2 regions of the Paenibacillus sp. D9 genome follow, and region 2 is predicted to be linked to the other one. Evidence: predicted binding sites of a transcription regulator. Region 2 holds the regulator's gene; the other holds the start of a gene.
The links. Region 2 encodes Rex, which represses fermentation and respiration genes when NADH is low (regulators of the CRP and FNR family bind a similar motif). Its sites were predicted from a motif close to TTGTGAAATATTTCACAA; they were not measured.
Positions count from the first base shown of each region.

Region 1: nadA (quinolinate synthase NadA) is a predicted target of Rex. The motif match lies at 3,839-3,856, and genes of this name have one in related genera.

Region 1 is NZ_JZEJ01000001.1:3,813,743-3,822,534, forward strand. It holds gene VE23_RS17140 (ABC transporter ATP-binding protein) at 1-1,479, shown strand, start outside; gene VE23_RS17145 (ABC transporter permease) at 1,496-2,578, shown strand; gene VE23_RS17150 (ABC transporter permease) at 2,579-3,535, shown strand; gene nadA (quinolinate synthase NadA) at 3,966-4,904, shown strand; gene nadB (L-aspartate oxidase) at 4,941-6,566, shown strand; gene nadC (carboxylating nicotinate-nucleotide diphosphorylase) at 6,547-7,443, shown strand; gene VE23_RS17170 (type III pantothenate kinase) at 7,447-8,223, shown strand; gene hslO (Hsp33 family molecular chaperone HslO) at 8,329-8,792, shown strand, end outside.
Region 2 is NZ_JZEJ01000001.1:603,937-612,728, reverse strand. It holds gene asnS (asparagine--tRNA ligase) at 1-165, opposite strand, end outside; gene VE23_RS02880 (acetate/propionate family kinase) at 162-1,385, opposite strand; gene VE23_RS02875 (3-hydroxyacyl-CoA dehydrogenase family protein) at 1,382-2,254, opposite strand; gene VE23_RS02870 (AAA family ATPase) at 2,473-3,972, opposite strand; gene VE23_RS02865 (hypothetical protein) at 3,965-4,501, opposite strand; gene VE23_RS02860 (cell wall elongation regulator TseB-like domain-containing protein) at 4,657-5,154, opposite strand; gene VE23_RS02855 (amidohydrolase) at 5,178-6,476, opposite strand; gene VE23_RS02850 (redox-sensing transcriptional repressor Rex) at 6,457-7,116, opposite strand; gene dinG (ATP-dependent DNA helicase DinG) at 7,113-8,792, opposite strand, start outside.

The DNA.
Region 1 (8,792 bases), 3.2 Mb from region 2:
GCAAACGACAACATCAGCCTGCAGCTTAGAAAGGGAGAGATCCATGCCCTTCTAGGAGAAAACGGCGCCGGCAAGTCGACTCTCATGAATATCCTTTTCGGGCTCTATCAGCCTGACGAGGGGCATATCGAAATCAACGGCAGTCCCGTGGTTATCGACGGTGCCGGCAAGGCGATCGAGCTGCGGATCGGCATGGTCCATCAGCACTTCAAGCTGGTCAAGCCTTTTACTGTAGCGGAGAATATCATTCTGGGCAACGAGCCTACAAAAGGCGCTACGATCGATATCAAGAGCGCCAATGAACGCGTGAAGCAGATTTCCGAGCAGTACGGCCTGAAAGTGGATCCGCGCGTCAAGATCGAGGATATCACCGTCGGCATGCAGCAGCGGGTCGAAATTCTGAAGACGCTTTACCGCGGCGCGGACATCCTGATCTTCGACGAGCCGACAGCCGTTCTGACCGTTCAAGAGATCGAAGAGCTGATCGTCATTCTGCGCAATTTGGCTCGCGAAGGCAAATCGATCATTCTCATTACGCATAAGCTCAAGGAAATCATGGAGATTGCGGACACCTGCACCGTCATCCGCCGGGGCAAAGTCATCGGCAGCGTTTCCGTGAAGGAATCCAACGAGCGCCAGCTGGCGGAAATGATGGTCGGCCGTTCGGTCAGCTTCCAGGTGGACAAGCAGAAGAGCAAGCCGGGCAAGCCGGTGCTGGAAGTGAAGGATCTGGTCGTTCCGGGCGAGCACGGCAAGCCGGTCGTCGACCATGTCACCTTCGACATCCGCGCAGGCGAAGTGTTCGGCATCGCCGGCGTCGACGGCAACGGGCAGACGCAGCTCATCGAGGCGATCACCGGCATGCGCAAGGCAAGCGGCGGCTCGGTGAAGGTGCTCGGCAAGGAATTGCTGGGAACCTCCGTACGCACGGTGACGGAAGCCGGCGTATCGCATATTCCCGAGGACAGGCACAAGCACGGTCTCGTGCTCGACTTCAGCGTCAGCGAGAATATGGTGCTGAACAACTATTACAAAGAGCCTTTTACTCATAAGGGTCTATTGAACTACAAGGCAATGGACGAGAACGCCAAAAAGCTCGCAGAGCAGTTCGACGTGCGAATGTCCGGCATCCATACGGAAGCCCGCTCCTTGTCGGGCGGCAACCAGCAGAAGGCGATCATCGCCCGGGAGCTCACCCGCGATCCGGAGCTGATTATCGCCGTGCAGCCGACTCGCGGCCTTGACGTCGGCGCCATCGAATTCGTGCATAAGCAGCTCATCGAGGCCCGCAACGCGGGCAAAGCGGTGCTTCTCGTTTCCTTCGAGCTGGAGGAGCTGTACGGCCTCTCCGACCGCCTTGCGGTCATCTATGAGGGACGGTTCATGGGCCAGATGGAAGCGGACGAGAAAAACGAAGAGCAAATCGGACTCATGATGGCGGGCAACGCCATGGGAGCCGCCGCCGGCCATACAGGCTGAGACAGGAGGACAACGGATGCAGCGTCTCAATCAAATATTCACGAAACAGTCCACCTATGTTCCGATTCTGGCCATCATTCTCGGCCTGATCGTCGGCGCCATCGTCATGTGGATGGGCGGATTCAACCCTTTCGAAGCCTATAAGGCCATGCTGGTCAAAATTTTCGGGACTACCTACGACTTCGGCGAAGCTATCCGCCAGGTCACGCCGCTGATCTTCACCGGCTTGTCGGTTGCGTTCGCGTTCCGCGCTGGATTGTTCAACATCGGTGCGGAAGGCCAGTTCATCATGGGGATGACGGCCGCTACATGGGTCGGCATCAACACCGATCTGCCTTGGTTCATCCATCTTCCGCTGGCCGTTCTGGCAGGCGGCCTTGCGGGCGCGATCTGGTCGGGCCTTGCCGGCTGGCTCAAAGCGAGTCGCGGAATCAACGAAGTCATTTCGACGATCATGCTGAACTGGATCGCTTATTACTTCGCCAACTTCATGGTTCGCGTCGTCATGATCGAGAAAGGGCAGAACCGCTCTCAGGATGTGCTGCCGTCGGCATCGGCATCCATCGACTGGCTGTCCGCTCTGATGGACAATGCCCGCGTCCACTGGGGCACGGTCATCGCCCTGCTTTGCTCCGGCATTTTCTACTACATTCTTTGGAAGACCCGCCAAGGGTACGAGCTGCGCGCCAGCGGCCACAACGCGGATGCCGCTTTCTACGCGGGCATCAACGTCAAGGGCAGCATCGTCAAGGCGATGATGATCTCCGGCGCCTTCGCCGGTCTCGGCGGCGCCTTCGAGATTCTCGGCGTGTTCAAGTCCATGGCGGTCATGAACGCGCAGCCGGGCTACGGATTCGACGGAATCGCCGTGTCTCTGCTCGGCGGCAACAACCCGTTCGGCATCGTGTTCGGCGCGATTCTGTTCGGCTTCCTCAGCTACGGCTCGCAGGGCATGAACTTCGAGCTTGAGGTTCCGAACGAAATCATCCGGATCGTCATCGGCTCGGTCATCTTCTTCGTAGCCAGCCACGGCATCGTCAAATGGTTCCTCAAGCCGTTCTTCAAAAAACGGCGGGAAGAAAAGAAGGGGGCGGCGTAAATGGATCTTTTGGCTCAGCTGATCAACACCACGCTGGTCTTCTCGACCGCCCTGATTCTGGCCGCGCTCGGCGGCATCTTCTCGGAGCGCTCCGGCGTCGTCAACATCGGCCTTGAAGGCCTCATGATCGTCGGCGCGTTCAGCGCGGCCGTGTTCACGTATTTCTCCAGCGAATGGGGCTTCGGCGGCGGCTCGCCTTGGTTCGGCCTCCTCATGGCGGTCGTCTGCGGCGTCGTCTTCTCCCTGCTGCACGCGGTGGCTTCCATCACGCTGAAGGCCAACCAGGTCATTATCGGGGTCGTCATCAATATCCTTGCCCTGGGCGCGACCATCTACCTGGTCAAGAGCCTGTTCGACGGCCAGGGCCAGTCGGAGAACCTGACCGGCATCGCCTTCACCAAGTGGAACATCCCGGTCCTCTCAGATATTCCGTTCATCGGAGAAGCGCTGTTCAAGGCTTACCCGACCACGTACATCTGCTACGTGCTCGTGTTCCTGAGCTGGTTCGTCCTGTACCGGACCCGCTTCGGCCTGCGCCTGCGCGCCGTCGGCGAGCATCCCGGCGCGGCGGACACCGTCGGCATCAGCGTCACGAAGTACCGCTACATCGGCGTCATGCTGAGCGGCGCGTTCGCCGGTCTCGGCGGCGCAGCGATCTCGCTTACGACGACGTACGATTTCTCGCACACGACGATCAGCGGCCAGGGCTTCATCGCGATCGCGGCGATCATCTTCGGGCGCTGGCATCCGATCGGCGCGGCAGGGGCGGCCTTGTTCTTCGGCTTTGCCCAGGCGCTGCGCTTCCAAGCGCAGCTGTTCGAATGGTCCAAGGCCATTCCAAACGAGTTCCTGTACATGCTGCCTTACGTCCTCACGCTGCTGCTGCTCGCATTTGCGGCGGGCAAAAACCGCGCTCCGGCGGCGGCGGGTGAGCCTTACGATCCCGGCAAGCGTTAAGATCGGCTTACAGCCTCTTGCATCCATATGCAAGAGGCTTTTTTTTGCACCCTGCATCAGATGGGGACAACAAATCCGAAAGAAGGAAAGCCCTGCTCGACGATACATGGAATGGCGTCAAAAAAGGATGCCGGCGAAGGAAGCGGCGGAGCTCGCGGCCCCTGTTTTGAGCGAAGGGACCTTTAGGCTCCGGACAGCCGGTTCCCCTTGGAAATCGGGGCTCCGCAAGCAAAATTCCTTGGTTGACAGCCTCGGAGCAGGGGTGTAAATTAGGTGTTACTGAATCGTCACATCTTAACAACATTGTGAATCATTTCACGAGTTAAAAGGGGCATCCGGCATGGAATGTCCGGATGGTTGAGCATACTATAACGGGTCCGCGCCTGTGCTGACGCATGGAAGCGACGGACTTCGAAGGAGATGGATCGACGTGGAAGCTTTGGCTCTGGAGCGCAAGGCGGAACAGAACCGGGAACTGCGCGAGAGGCTGCTGCAGCTGAAGAAAGAACGCAACGCCATCATTCTCGCCCACTATTATCAGAGGGATGAAATTCAGGAGGTCGCCGATTTCCGGGGGGATTCGTTCCTGCTGGCGCAAAAGGCGGCTGAAACCGACGCCGATACGATCGTATTCTGCGGCGTCCACTTCATGGGCGAGAGCGCCAAGATTCTGGCTCCGAACAAGACCGTCATCATTCCCGACGAGCGGGCCGGCTGCCCGATGGCGGACATGGTCAATGTCGAGGGCCTGCGCAAGCTGAAGGCGCAGCATCCCAATGCGAAGGTCGTCACGTATATCAACTCTTCGGCCGAGATCAAGGCGGAGACGGATATTTGCTGCACGTCGGCCAACGCCGTGAAGGTCGTCAACTCGGTCGACAGCGACGAGATCATCTGGGTGCCGGACAAGAACCTGGGCCATTATGTCCAGCAGAAGACCGACAAGAAGATGATCATCTGGGAAGGCTACTGCAATACCCATGACATGCTGACCGTCAAGGACGTCGAGGAAATGAAAGCCAAATATCCGAACGCGGAATTTGTCGTCCATCCCGAATGCCGTCCGGAAGTCGTCGAGCTCGGCGATTTTGTCGGAAGCACGACGGCCATCATCAAATATTGCAAGGAATCGCCCAATAAGGAATTCATCGTCGGAACCGAGGACGGCACCGGCTACCAGCTTCGTCTGGACAGCCCGGACAAGACGTTCCATTTCGCGACCAAATACCTGGTATGCCCCAACATGAAGGTCAACAACCTCAAGAAGCTGGTCCGCTGCCTGGAAAACATGTCTCCGCAAATCTATGTGCCGGATGCCGTTGCCGACAAGGCGCGCCTGTCCCTGGAGCGCATGCTGCTGGTGAAGTAGCATGCGCTACTCCCATGTCCGGAGGAGCTTGCACCTATGATACCTAGATATTTAGTCGATCTGAATCTCGACGAGCTGCCTGTCGTGGAGAAGGATGTCATCGTCATCGGGGCCGGCATTGCCGGTCTTTTTACCGCTATACGGGCCAGCGAACGGAACTCGGTCCTGATGATCACCAAGAAATCGCTCATGGACAGCAACACGCGTTATGCGCAGGGAGGCATTGCCGCCGTCATTTCCGACGAGGATTCTCCCGACTTCCATCTGGAGGACACGCTCGTGGCCGGCGCCGGCCTGTGCGACCGCGACGCTGTCGAGGTGCTGGTGCATGAAGGGCCCAAGGGCGTGCGCAGCCTGATCGGCATGGGCACGCAGTTCGACCTCGAGAACGGGGAATTCGCCTTGACGAAGGAAGGCGCGCACAGCCAGCGCCGCATCCTGCACGCCAACGGCGACGCGACCGGCTTCGAGATCGTCCGCGCCTTGTCGGAGAAGGCGATGGCCGCCGAGAGGATCGAGGTATGGGACGACCACTTCGCCATCGACCTCATCACGCGGGACAATGAATGCTGCGGCGCCCTTGTGCAGAAGCCGGACGGCAGCCGGGTATTCGTGCGCGGCAAGGCGACCATCCTGTGCACCGGCGGCACTGGGCAGATGTTCCGGTATACGACCAATCCGGAAGTAGCGACCGGAGACGGCGTCGCGATGGCTTACCGTGCCGGAGCCTACATAAGAGACATGGAATTCATTCAGTTCCATCCGACAACGCTTTGCTACCCGGGCGCGCCCCGCTTCCTCATTTCGGAGGCTGTCCGGGGAGAAGGGGCCGTTCTGCGCAACATCCGCGGCGACCGCTTCATGGAGCGATACCATCCTCAGCTGGAGCTGGCGCCGCGCGACGTCGTCGCCAATGCCATCGTCAGCGAGCTGGAGCAGACGCGGTCGACATTCGTCTATCTGGACGTGACGCATGAGTCGGAGGAGATGATCCGCCACCGGTTCCCGACGATCTACGAAACCTGCCTGCAGTACGGCCTCGATTTGACGACGGACTGGATTCCGGTCGCTCCGGCGGCCCATTATACGATGGGCGGCGTCAAGACGGATCTGAACGGAGAGACGAATCTCTCCCGCCTGTTCGCCTGCGGCGAAGTGTCTTCGACCGGGGTGCATGGCGCCAACCGGCTGGCGAGCAACTCGCTGTCGGAGGCGATCGTGTTCGGGCGCCGCATCATCCACCGCATCGAGGAGCTGCCGCCGCTTGAGGGCGCGGTTCATGTACGGGAAGAAAAGGAAGAGCATAGCGCCATCTCCAGACAGGCGGTCGTGGAGAAGCGGCTCAAGCTGCAGAAGGTCATGGTTCGCTATGTCGGCTTGCGCCGCAGCGCGGACAGCCTGGCCAAAGGGCTTGTCGAGCTGAAGAGGCAATTGCCGTTCCTTTCGTCGGTCATGGCCAAATGGGAAGATTTCGAGTTCGCCAATCTGCTGACCATCTCCATGCTGACCGCGGAGTCCGCGGCTGCCCGCGAGGAAAGCCGAGGCGCGCATTACCGGGTGGATCATCCTCAGCGGGATGACCGCAATTGGCGCAAACATACGGTTCTGCACCGAGTGCAGGGCATTACGGAGGAATCGGTATATGATGGATCAGCAATTTGAGGCCGGCCTTGGCCTCGGCGGTTATGACAAAAGTCTTCGCGACAGCATTCAGAGCTGGCTGGCCGAGGATATCGGCACCGGGGATGTGACGACCCGCACGACCATTCCGGCTGGCAGCAACATGAAAGCCGTCATCCACGTCAAGGAAGACGGGATTATCGCCGGCCTGCCCGTCGCGCAGACCGTCTTTTCGGTCGTCGATCCATCCCTTGCCTTCACGGCTCATGCAAAGGACGGCGACCGGGTAACGGCGGGAACCGTCATCGCCGAAGTGGAAGGCAGCACGCACAGCATTCTGACGGGCGAGCGGCTCGCGCTCAACCTGATGCAGCGCTTGTCGGGCATCGCCACCAAGACAAGCCGCTTCGTCGACATTCTGGACGGGCTTCCGACTCGTCTGGTCGACACCCGCAAGACGACTCCGGGCCACCGGATGCTGGAGAAGTACGCCGTCCGCGTCGGCGGCGGCGCCAATCACCGCTTCGGCTTGTACGACGCCGTCATGATCAAGGACAACCATATCAAGGGAGCCGGCGGCATCACCGCGGCCGTGATCGCGTCCCGTTCCGTCATCCCGCACACGATGAAGATCGAGGTCGAGACGGAATCGATGGAGCAGGTCGGCGAAGCTCTTGATTGCGGCGCGGACATCATCATGCTCGACAATATGAAGCCGGAGCTTATGGCGGAGGCCGTTCGTCTGATCAAGAGCCGTTCTCCCCATGTCCTGACGGAAGCGTCGGGCGGGGTGCGGCTGGAAACGATCCGGGCCATCGCCGAGACCGGCGTGGACATCATTTCCGTCGGCGCCCTCACGTATTCGTTCGAAGCTCTCGATATCAGCCTCGACCTGGGCGGCAAGAAGGGGAGGTCGTAATCCGTGATTGTCGTCATCGACGTAGGCAATACGAATATCGTGCTCGGCATCTACCGCGGACAGGAGCTGCTCCATCACTGGCGCATGAGCACCAACCGCTCGGCGACGAGCGACGAGTACGGCATGATGGTGTACAACTTCTTCCAATTCGCCGGCATCTCCATCGATTCCATCGACGGAGTCGTCGTCTCTTCGGTCGTGCCGCCGCTCATGAGGACGCTGGAGCAGCTGTCGGTCAACTACCTTCGGCACTCCCCTCTCGTCATCGGTCCCGGCATCAAGACGGGCCTCAACATCCGGTACGAGAATCCGCGCGAGGTCGGAGCGGACCGCATCGTGAATTCTGTCGCCGGAATCGAGAAATACGGCTCGCCGCTCATCGTCGTCGATTTCGGTACGGCGACGACCTTCGATTATATCGATCCGAGCGGCGCTTATCTGGGCGGCGCCATCGTGCCGGGCATCGGCATCTCGACGGAAGCGCTTTACCAGAAAGCGGCCAAGCTGCCGCGCATCGAGCTTGTCCGGCCGCGCAGCGTCATCGGCCGCAATCCTGTGACTTCAATGCAGGCCGGCATCATTTTCGGCTATGCCGGACAGGTGGACGGCATCGTCCGCCGGATCCGCCAGGAGTTCGGAACCGATCCGCGCGTCATCGCGACGGGCGGCCTGGCCGACATGATCGCGGCGGAATCGGAGACGATCGAGAAGGTGGACCAGCTGCTCACGCTCGAAGGGCTGCGCATCATTTACGAGCGCAACCAGGACCAGCATGGTTAATGAAGCCGGAGAAAGAGCAAATTGAGATAGGATTGAGCGGCGCCGACTGAAGCATTGAGTCAACGGCAATGAAGAAACCAACAGAGGACAAGGAGGGATTCATTGATGAGCGATTACAAGGAAGGAACCCGCGAGGGCGACTATCTCGTCCGGGGAACGGCATGGGGCGGCAAAGTCCGCGTATTCGCGGCGCGCACGACCGAGCTGGTCGGCGAGCTGCAGCGGCGTCACGGAACCTACCCGACCGCTTCCGCAGCGCTGGGACGCACAGCGACGATCGGGTCGATGATGGGGATGATGCTCAAGGGCGAGGAGAAGCTGACGCTTCAGGTCAAGGGCGACGGTCCGATCGGCCAGATCGTCGTTGATGCCAACGCCAAGGGAGAGGTGCGCGGTTATGTCGACAACCCGGAGGCGCATGTGCCGAGCAATTCGCTCGGCAAGCTCGATGTGGCCGGCGTCGTCGGTACGACGGGCTTCGTCCATGTCACCAAGGATCTGGGCCTCAAGGAGCCTTACCGCGGCAGCGTTCCGATCGTATCCGGCGAGCTGGGCGAGGATTTCACCTA
Region 2 (8,792 bases):
GACGTCGTTCTTGGCGACTACGCCCTGGATATAACCGCTTCCGTCGCGAAGCTGGAGGAAGGCGATCTTGCCGCTGGAGCGCTTGCCGTGCACCCAGGCTCCGATGGTGACGCGTGCGCCCGTATGGGCGGATACTTGCTTGATGGTAACGAGATTTTCAATCATGCTTCGGTTTCTCCCTTCGATTGCTCTGCGGCCAGCTTGAACGTATCGCGCGCGATCAGCAGCTCTTCGTTCGTCGGCACGACCATCACCTTCACGCGGGATTCCGGCGTAGAGATGACTCGGGCTTCCTTGCTTCGCTGGGCGTTGAGCTCGCGGTCGAGCTCGATGCCGAGGAACGTCAGCCTCTCGCATACCCGCTCCCGCAGCACGACGGAGTTTTCCCCGACTCCGGCGGTGAACAGAAGCACGTCGATGCCGTTCATGGCGGCCGCGTAAGCGCCGATGTATTTGCGTACGCGGTAAGTATACATTTCAAAAGCGAGACGGGCGTTCTTGTCGCCTTCCGACATCGCTTCCGTAATCTCCCTCATGTCGCTGCTGATTCCGGAAATGGCCAGCAGCCCGCTGTGCTTGTTCAGCATGGAGTTGACCTCCGTCAGCGTGAGGTCTTCCTTGTTCATCGTGTAAGGCACGATCGCAGGATCGAGATCGCCGCTGCGGGTGCCCATCATGAGCCCTTCGAGCGGAGTCATGCCCATGCTCGTGTCGAACGACTTGCCGTTCAGGATGGCGGTCGCGCTCGCGCCGTTGCCGATATGGCAGCTGACGAGCTTGAGCTCCTCCAGCGGACGGCCAAGCACCTCGGCCGCGCGCTCGCTGACATAGGCATGGCTCGTCCCATGGAAGCCGTAGCGGCGGATGCCGTGGCGGCGGTAGAGCACCATCGGAACCGGGTACAGGTACGATTCCTGCGGCATCGTCTGATGGAAGGCCGTGTCGAACACGACGACCTGCGGAACGCCGGGCAGCACCGCTTCGACGGCGAGGATGCCCATCATATGCGCCGGATTGTGCAGCGGGGCAAGATCGAACAGCTTGCGGATCTCCAGCTTCGTCTCGTTCGTCACGATAGCGGACTCCTTGAACGACTCCCCTCCGTGCACGACGCGGTGCCCGACCGCATGGATCTCCGATACGGAGCCGAGCACACCATGCTCCGGATGGACGAGCATGTCCAAGACGCTCTTGATCGCGCTCGTATGCTCCAGAATCTCGTCGACGATGCGCACTTCCGGCTTGTCCGCCGGCTCATGCGTCAAAATCGCGGAATCCATCCCGATCCGCTCCACGCGGCCGCTGGCAAGGACGGATTCGTCCTTCATGTCGTAGAGCTGGTATTTCAGCGAGGAGCTGCCGGCATTGATGACGAGAATGTTCATACACGGTCACCGTCCTTGTCGTAGCTGAAAAATCCCGTACCGCTCTTGACGCCGAGCTGGCCGGCGCGCACCATTTTCTTGAGGATGAAGGACGGCCGGTATTTCAGCTCTCCGTATTCCCGGAACATCGACGAAAGCGCGGCATGGACGGAATCCAGCCCGAACCGGTCGGCCATCTCGAACGGACCGTGCTGGAACGAGTAGCCGATGCGCATCGCGCTGTCGATGTCCTCCGCGGAAGCGGTGCCTTCCTCCAGAATGTGCAGAGCCTCGTTGATGAAGAGGCAGATGAGGCGCGTCGTGACGAATCCCGGGGATTCGAACACCATAACGCCTTTCTTCTCGATCACCTGCTCCACGAAATCCTTCGTGCCCTTGAACGTCTCGTCCGAAGTGCGGAGTCCGCGAACGATCTCGACGAGATCCACCTTGAACACCGGGTAGACGAAGTGCATGCCGATGACCCGCTCCGGATGCGCGGTGACGCTGGCCAGCTCCGTCAGCGACAGTGTCGACGTGTTGCTTGCCAGAATGACCGATGGCGGACAAGCCTTGTCTACGGCTCGGAATACTTCCTTCTTCGCGTCGAGATCCTCGGTGATCGTCTCGATGATGAGCTCGCATTGGGACAGGTCTTCAATCGCCGATACGCCATGGATCCGTCCCAGGATCAGCTTTTTCTCCGCCTGGGTCAGCGCCCACTTCTCGATCTGCTTGTCGAGGCTGACCCCGATATTGTCCAGGCCGGACTTCAGCCTTTCCTCCGACAGCTCCAGCAGATAGACGTCCAACCCTTTGTAGGACAGCATCTCGGCGATGCTCTGTCCCATCGTGCCGGCGCCGATCACGCCGATCTTTCTGTAATTCACAGTATGGTCTCTCCTATTCCCTGTATCTCTAAAGTACCCTTTATTATAACGTTCCGACGGCTGCCGACACAACTTGACACCGTTCTTTTCCGCTATAAAAATCCGGGCCGTTCCAGCTTCATTCAACCGTTCGTTCCCATCTTGTCGCCGAATCGATGCAAATGAAAAAAGAGACGGCATATTCCGTCTCTTTTTGAATGCATGCCAGCCGCTCCAGCCTAAGCGCTGAGGCTCTCCTCCGATGCGATGAGCTTGCGGAACTGCTCGCCGCCAAGCGTCTCGCGGTCGATCAGGATGTTCAGGCAATGCGTGAACAGCTGCCGTCTTGCGGCCAGCATTTCCTTGACCCGGCTCATGAGGCCGTCCAGCACGCTGCCGGATATTTGGGCCCAGCGGTCCGGCGTCATCATCCTGTCCTCAATGATGCCCACTTCGGTCAGGCCGCATTCCACCATCGTCCGGACGATATTGAGCGACTGCTCGAAGTCGTTGCGGGAGCCGGTGCTGCGGCCGCCGTAGAACATCTCCTCCGCGGCTGCGCCGGCAAGAGCAATCATGATCTGGGCTTCCAGATAGTCCTTCGTGTACAGATAATGGTCGTCGCTCGGGTTGTGGCGCACGTACCCGAGCGCTCCGCCGCGCGGCGCGAGCGCGACCTGGGATACGCTGCCCGGACGAAGCAGCTCCGCCGCGATCGCATGGCCAAGCTCGTGGATCGCCACCCGCTCCCGTTCTTCCTTGGTGGACTCGCGGTCGGTCTTCTCGCCCATCATGACCTTGTCGATCGCCATCGTCAAATGATGCTGCTCGACAAGCGGCAATCCTTCGCGCATCGCATAGATGGCGCCCTCGTTCAGGACGCTTTCGAGCTGGGCGCCGGAAAATCCGAACGACTCTTCGGCGATTTTTTCCATGTTCACTTCGTCATGAAGCGGTTTGTTTTTGGAATGGATGTTTAAGATATGAAGACGGCCCTTCTTGTCGGGAAGATCAACGCCGATATGGCGGTCGAACCGGCCAGGGCGCAGCAGCGCCGAATCCAGCATCTCCTTGCGGTTCGTCGCCGCGATGAGGAGAATGCGAGGCGCCTCGTTCGTATGGATGCCGTCCATCTCCGTCAGCAGCTGGTTGAGCGTCTGGTCATACTCCCGATGCTGGCCGCCGTCGCGCTTGCCGCCGATGACGTCGATCTCATCAATGAAGATGACCGCGTTCTTCTTCCCTTCCTTGCCGGCCTTCTTGCGGGCTTCCTTGAACAGATCGCGTATCCGGCCTGCTCCGACACCGACATACATCTCTACGAATTCGCTGCCCGATGCGGCCAGATAGACGGAATCCGTATAATGGGCGGCTGCCTTGGCCATGAGCGTCTTGCCTGTTCCGGGAGGACCGGTAAGCAGGATGCCCTTCATGGGGCGGATGCCGAGCTTGCTGATCTCTTCATGCTTGACCAGGAAATCAAGCGCCTCGACCAGCTCCCCTTTGGCACGATCCTGTCCTCCGATATCGTCGAAGGAAAACGGCGTCGAGCCTTTTACCCGGGCCTCTCTGCGGCCTCCTGCCGCTGCCAGCTGCCCCTTGGACTTGAGCGCGAACAGCAGCACGCCCATAAGCGCAAGCGCCAGCAGAAGAGGAATGATATTCACGCCGCGGAACAACAGAAACGCAAACAGCGAGACCAGAACTCCCCCGCCTATCTCGATGCTGTACTTAGGCATTACTCCAAACCCCCATTCGCTCGCCGGTTCTAGGCAGAATGATATATTTCGTATCGCTGCCGAGCTCCAGCGTCACATATACGTTGCTGTCGTCGATCGAGGTGGCCGTCTTGAGGCCCGGCGTCGCGCGTTCGATTTCCTTCAAGGCATCCGGTATTTCGGAATAGCGGCGGTTCTCCATCGCTTCTGCGACGGTGAACAGCTGGCTTGTCCAGATGGAGTCCAGCTTGGGCTGCGAGCTCTGATCGACCGTAATGACGAGCTTGCGTCCTTCAAGCCATTTGGCGCTGCGATCGGCAATCTGGTCGTGGATGCCCCGCAGATCGGCTCCGGCGCCCAGCTTCAGGCGAACGGTCAGAGAGTCTTTGGAAAGGGTCGGGACGGCAGAGACGACACCCGGCAGCGAATCCACCGCAGATTGCAGCGGACGCTCCACGACGGCCTGGTCATAGGCGTACCAGCCGCCGAAAAGCAAGGCTGCGGTAACGGCGATCGTCGTCAAAAAAGGCACAAGCCTTACTTTGATCAAAGCAAAAGCCCCCTTTATGAAAATCGAAGCGACGGCTCAAAGGCCTGCCTCTTCGTCTACTTGAATTCATGCGTATACGGATTAGTATATCACATTTGCTATACGAAGAGTATATCACAACGATATTCATAGAGGAGGCGGCAATCGTTACAACTTTAGGAAGCTTTTTTAGTCGTCAGCGAATATGTGGTGATATACTCGCCGCTCTGATACTGATAAAAGTCATAGTAATAGCGGGTCTGCCCCTGCTTGCGGGTGTAGAACACTTCCCAAACCGGCTGTCCGCCAATCATGCCTGCCCGGACATGACGAATGCCGGCGTCGGGAACTCGCTGCTTGAAAATGCTGCGGATATCGCCTTCCTTGCGGCTTGACGCCATATCCAGCAGCAGCGGCTCCCCCTTTTCGGGAAGCCAGGCAATCACTTCCTGTCCTTCGGCATTTTTGCCGCGGACGACCCATACCGGCGCATCCCATACATATTTTTCTGCCGAGGAGGTTTCCTTGAGGCCCGCCTTCTGCTGGGCGAGCTTCTCGGCCTGAAGCTCGGCAGCCCATATCGGGCGCTGGAAGCTCCGGTACTCGGCATGCACATACACGAGCAGCAGCACAACGAGCGCGGAGATCCACAGCGTCCAGCCGCGCCTGCTCATGAGGCCGCGCCGCCGGCGCGCCATCAGTTCCCCGTCAGCCTGCCGTAGCAGGCTTGGGCTTCATGCTTGATCCGCTCTTCGTCCAGCAGCGTGCTGGCGCCGTCCTTGACGACCTGGATGCCGTCCACCCATACGTGGACGACATCGCGGCCGGAGCCGCTGTAAGCCAGATGGGAGACCAGATCGGACTGAGGATAGAAATGCGGCTGATCCGTATCGATCGCGATGAAATCGGCTTTCATCCCTGCTTGCAGCGAGCCGAGCAGCGGCTGGCGGATCGTAGCCGCTCCGCCGAGGGTAGCCAGCTTCAGCGCTTCGGCCGCCGGCACGACAGTGGGATCGCCGGATACTCCCTTGTGGATCAGAGCCGCAAGCCGGATCTCGTCGAACAGGTCGAGGTTGTTGTTGCTGGCGGCGCTGTCGGTGCCGAGCGAGACGGTGACGCCGGCCCGGAGCAGATCCGGCACGCGCGCGACGCCGCTGGCAAGCTTGAGATTGCTGGCGGGGTTGTGCGACACGGCCGCGCCTCTGGCGGCAAGCAGCTCGATCTCCGCATCGGTGAGATGGACGGCATGGGCGACAAAGGCGGGACGCGAGAAGAAGCCGAGCTTGTCCAGATGCTCGACCGGCCGCAGGCCGTACTCGCGGACGTTCTGCTCCACCTCGGCTGCGGTCTCCGACATATGCGTGTGCATCGGCAGGTCGAGATCATGGGCGGCCTGAACGAACTTCTCGATGAATGCCGGGGGACAAGTGTACGGAGCATGCGGGCTCATCATCGTCATGATGCGGCCGTTCGCTTGGCCGTTCCAGTCCTTGGCGAACCGGACCGCTTCATCCAGCTTCTGGAGCTGCACGTCTTCCGGGCACAGCCCGATGGCTCCGCGCATTAGAACGCCTCTCATCCCAGACTGGTCGACGACTTTGGCGACCTCATCCATCCGGTCGTACATATCGACGAACGTCGTCGTTCCCGACTTGAGCATTTCGAGCACGGCCAGCGAAGATCCCCACCGGACGTCCTCATCCCGGAACTTCGCTTCCATCGGCCACATATAATCCTGCAGCCAGGTCTGCAGCACCTCGTCGTCGGAATAACCGCGAAGCAGCGACATCGCCGCATGGCCGTGCGTATTGATCAGCCCCGGCATGAACGCGAGGCGGCTGCCGTCGATCCTGACTGGCATTGCGTCGGCATCGGCCGGGCGCTCTTCCCCTATGTAGGCGATCAGGCCGTCCTCGATTACCATATGCCCCTTTAGTACGGGACGCCTTTCGTCCATCGTGACGAAGGTTCCGTTTTCAATCCACCATTTGCTCATGTTCGGTTCCTTCCTTATCCATGTAATAGGCGAGGCTCAGCAGCTGGGTCGTAAAATCGGCATAATGAATTCTAACCTTCTCCGGAGCCTTCAGCACGACCGGGGCAAAATTGAGAATCCCTTTGACGCCGGCCGCGATGAACCGGTCCGCGACGTTCTGAGCCTCCGCGGCCGGCACCGTAATAATGCCGATCTGAATGTCCTGCTCCTGCACGGCCTGCTGCAGCCGATCGATCGGCTGCACCTCGAGCGAGTTGATTCGGGTGCCGATCTTGGCCGGATTGGCGTCGAACACCGCAGTGATTTTCATATTGTCCTTCAAATAAGTGCTGTAGTTGCATAAGGCATGCCCCAGATTGCCGGCCCCTACGAGCGCAACGAGCATCACCTGGTCCAGCTTGAGGATGCCTCTGATCTTCTCGATCAGGTAGTTGACGTCATACCCGACGCCCTTGCGCCCGAATTCCCCGAAATAGGCCAGGTCCTTGCGGATCTGAGCCGGATTGAGCTCGAGCTTGAGGCCAAGCTCCTGCGAGCTGACGGTCTGCACATCGCGCACATGAAGCTCGCCCAGCACTTGCAAATAAACGGGCAGCCGGCGGACGACCGCCTCCGATATCGCTTTTCCCTGCTTGCTCATTGCCGGACCGCCTCCTTGGAGTCTTCGGACAGCCATTCCCTCATTCTCGGAACGAACTGATCCGCATGCATATGTTCAATTTTAGGTCCAGGCAGCGAATAAAGGAAGTGTTTCCCATAAAACGTCTCGATCACTCTCGTATCGTAAATGAGGACGATTCCCTTGTCCCGGGAAGTTCGGATCAGCCGTCCGAACCCTTGCTTGAAGCGGATGACCGCCTGCGGCACAGACAGCTTCATGAACGGATTTTGCCCGGATTCCTGAAGCATCTCCGCCTTCGCTTCCTGAAGCGGATGGTTCGGCGGCTGGAACGGCAGGCGGACGATCGCCAGGCAGATGAGCGCATCGCCGGGAATGTCGACCCCTTCCCAGAAGCTGCTCGTCCCGAGCAGCACGGATTCGGGCTGCTGCCGGAAGCGGCGGGTAAGCTTGCTGCGGTTGCTGCTGTCGAGCCCTTGCCCCAGCACTTGAATGCCGGAGCCCTGAAGGGCTTCCTTCAGCGGATCGTATACCTGCTTCAGCATCCGGTAGCTGGTGAAAAGGACGAGCATCCGCCCTCCGGTCTCACGGGCCGCTTCCGACAAGGAGGCGACCAGCGCGCTTAGATAGGCCGGATCGGCCGCGGCTCCCTTGACCGCCGGGAAGTTACGCGGAATCATGACAAGCGCCTGAGAGCGGTAATGGAATGGCGAAGGCAGAAGCACGGTGCGCGAGCGGCGCTCGTCCGCCATGTTCAGTCCCAGCTGTTCGGCGGCGTATTGGAACGACTTTTGCACGCTCAGCGTAGCGGAAGTAATGACGACGCTCTTCTTGCTGTCGAAGAAATATTCCCGGATCTGCCCGCTGACATCCGCCGGAACCGTATTGAGCTGGATGCTCTTCGTCCGCGCGGAAGGATTGGACTCGATCCAGTACACCATCTCCGGCTTGTCCGCCCGCACGAACACGCGCAGCTCGTCCCGGATGCGTCCGGCATCCTTCACCGCGCCGGCCAGATCCGTCAGCATGCCTTGAAGCACCGTATCGTCCAGCTTGTCCTTCATGTCCGAGAGCATCTTGTCGAGCACCTTGATCGTCCGGTTCATTTCCTTGAAATAGATGCCTTCCTCGTTCTGGATCGGCTCCCATTGGCTCGGCAGGCTGCCCGGCTTGAGGCGCAGGACGCTCTGCCCCGTCTCGGTCTGGCCTCCTCCGGAAGAGGCGGCCGCCAGCGACTGGAGCTGCTCGAATACCGTCTCCCAGCTGTCCTTGAGAGAGCCGAAGCGCGGAATGATCTCGTCCAGCTGCTCCGTCCACTTGGGCACTTCGTCCTCGCTCTCTCCCTGGATGTGGGAGCGGAGCTGCGGCAGCAGGCCGCTGCGCGAATCCTTGGCGAGCCGGTTCGCCAGGTTCAGGAACGAGTAGAAGCTGAGCTGCTGTCCAAGATGCTTGCCCGCCACTTCCTCCACCTGATGCCCCTCGTCGATGACGAGATACTCATAAGACGGAAGAAGGCGGTGATCGGCTCTAATATCGGTAAATAAAAGCGAATGGTTGGTAATGACGACGTCGGCGAGATTCGCCTCCTGCTTGGCCCGGTGATAGAAGCAGCGCTTGAACCACGGACAGGCCCGGTTCAAGCAGGAATCGGCGTCGCTCGATACGGTATTCCAGAATTCCCCTCCGCGATTGCCGAA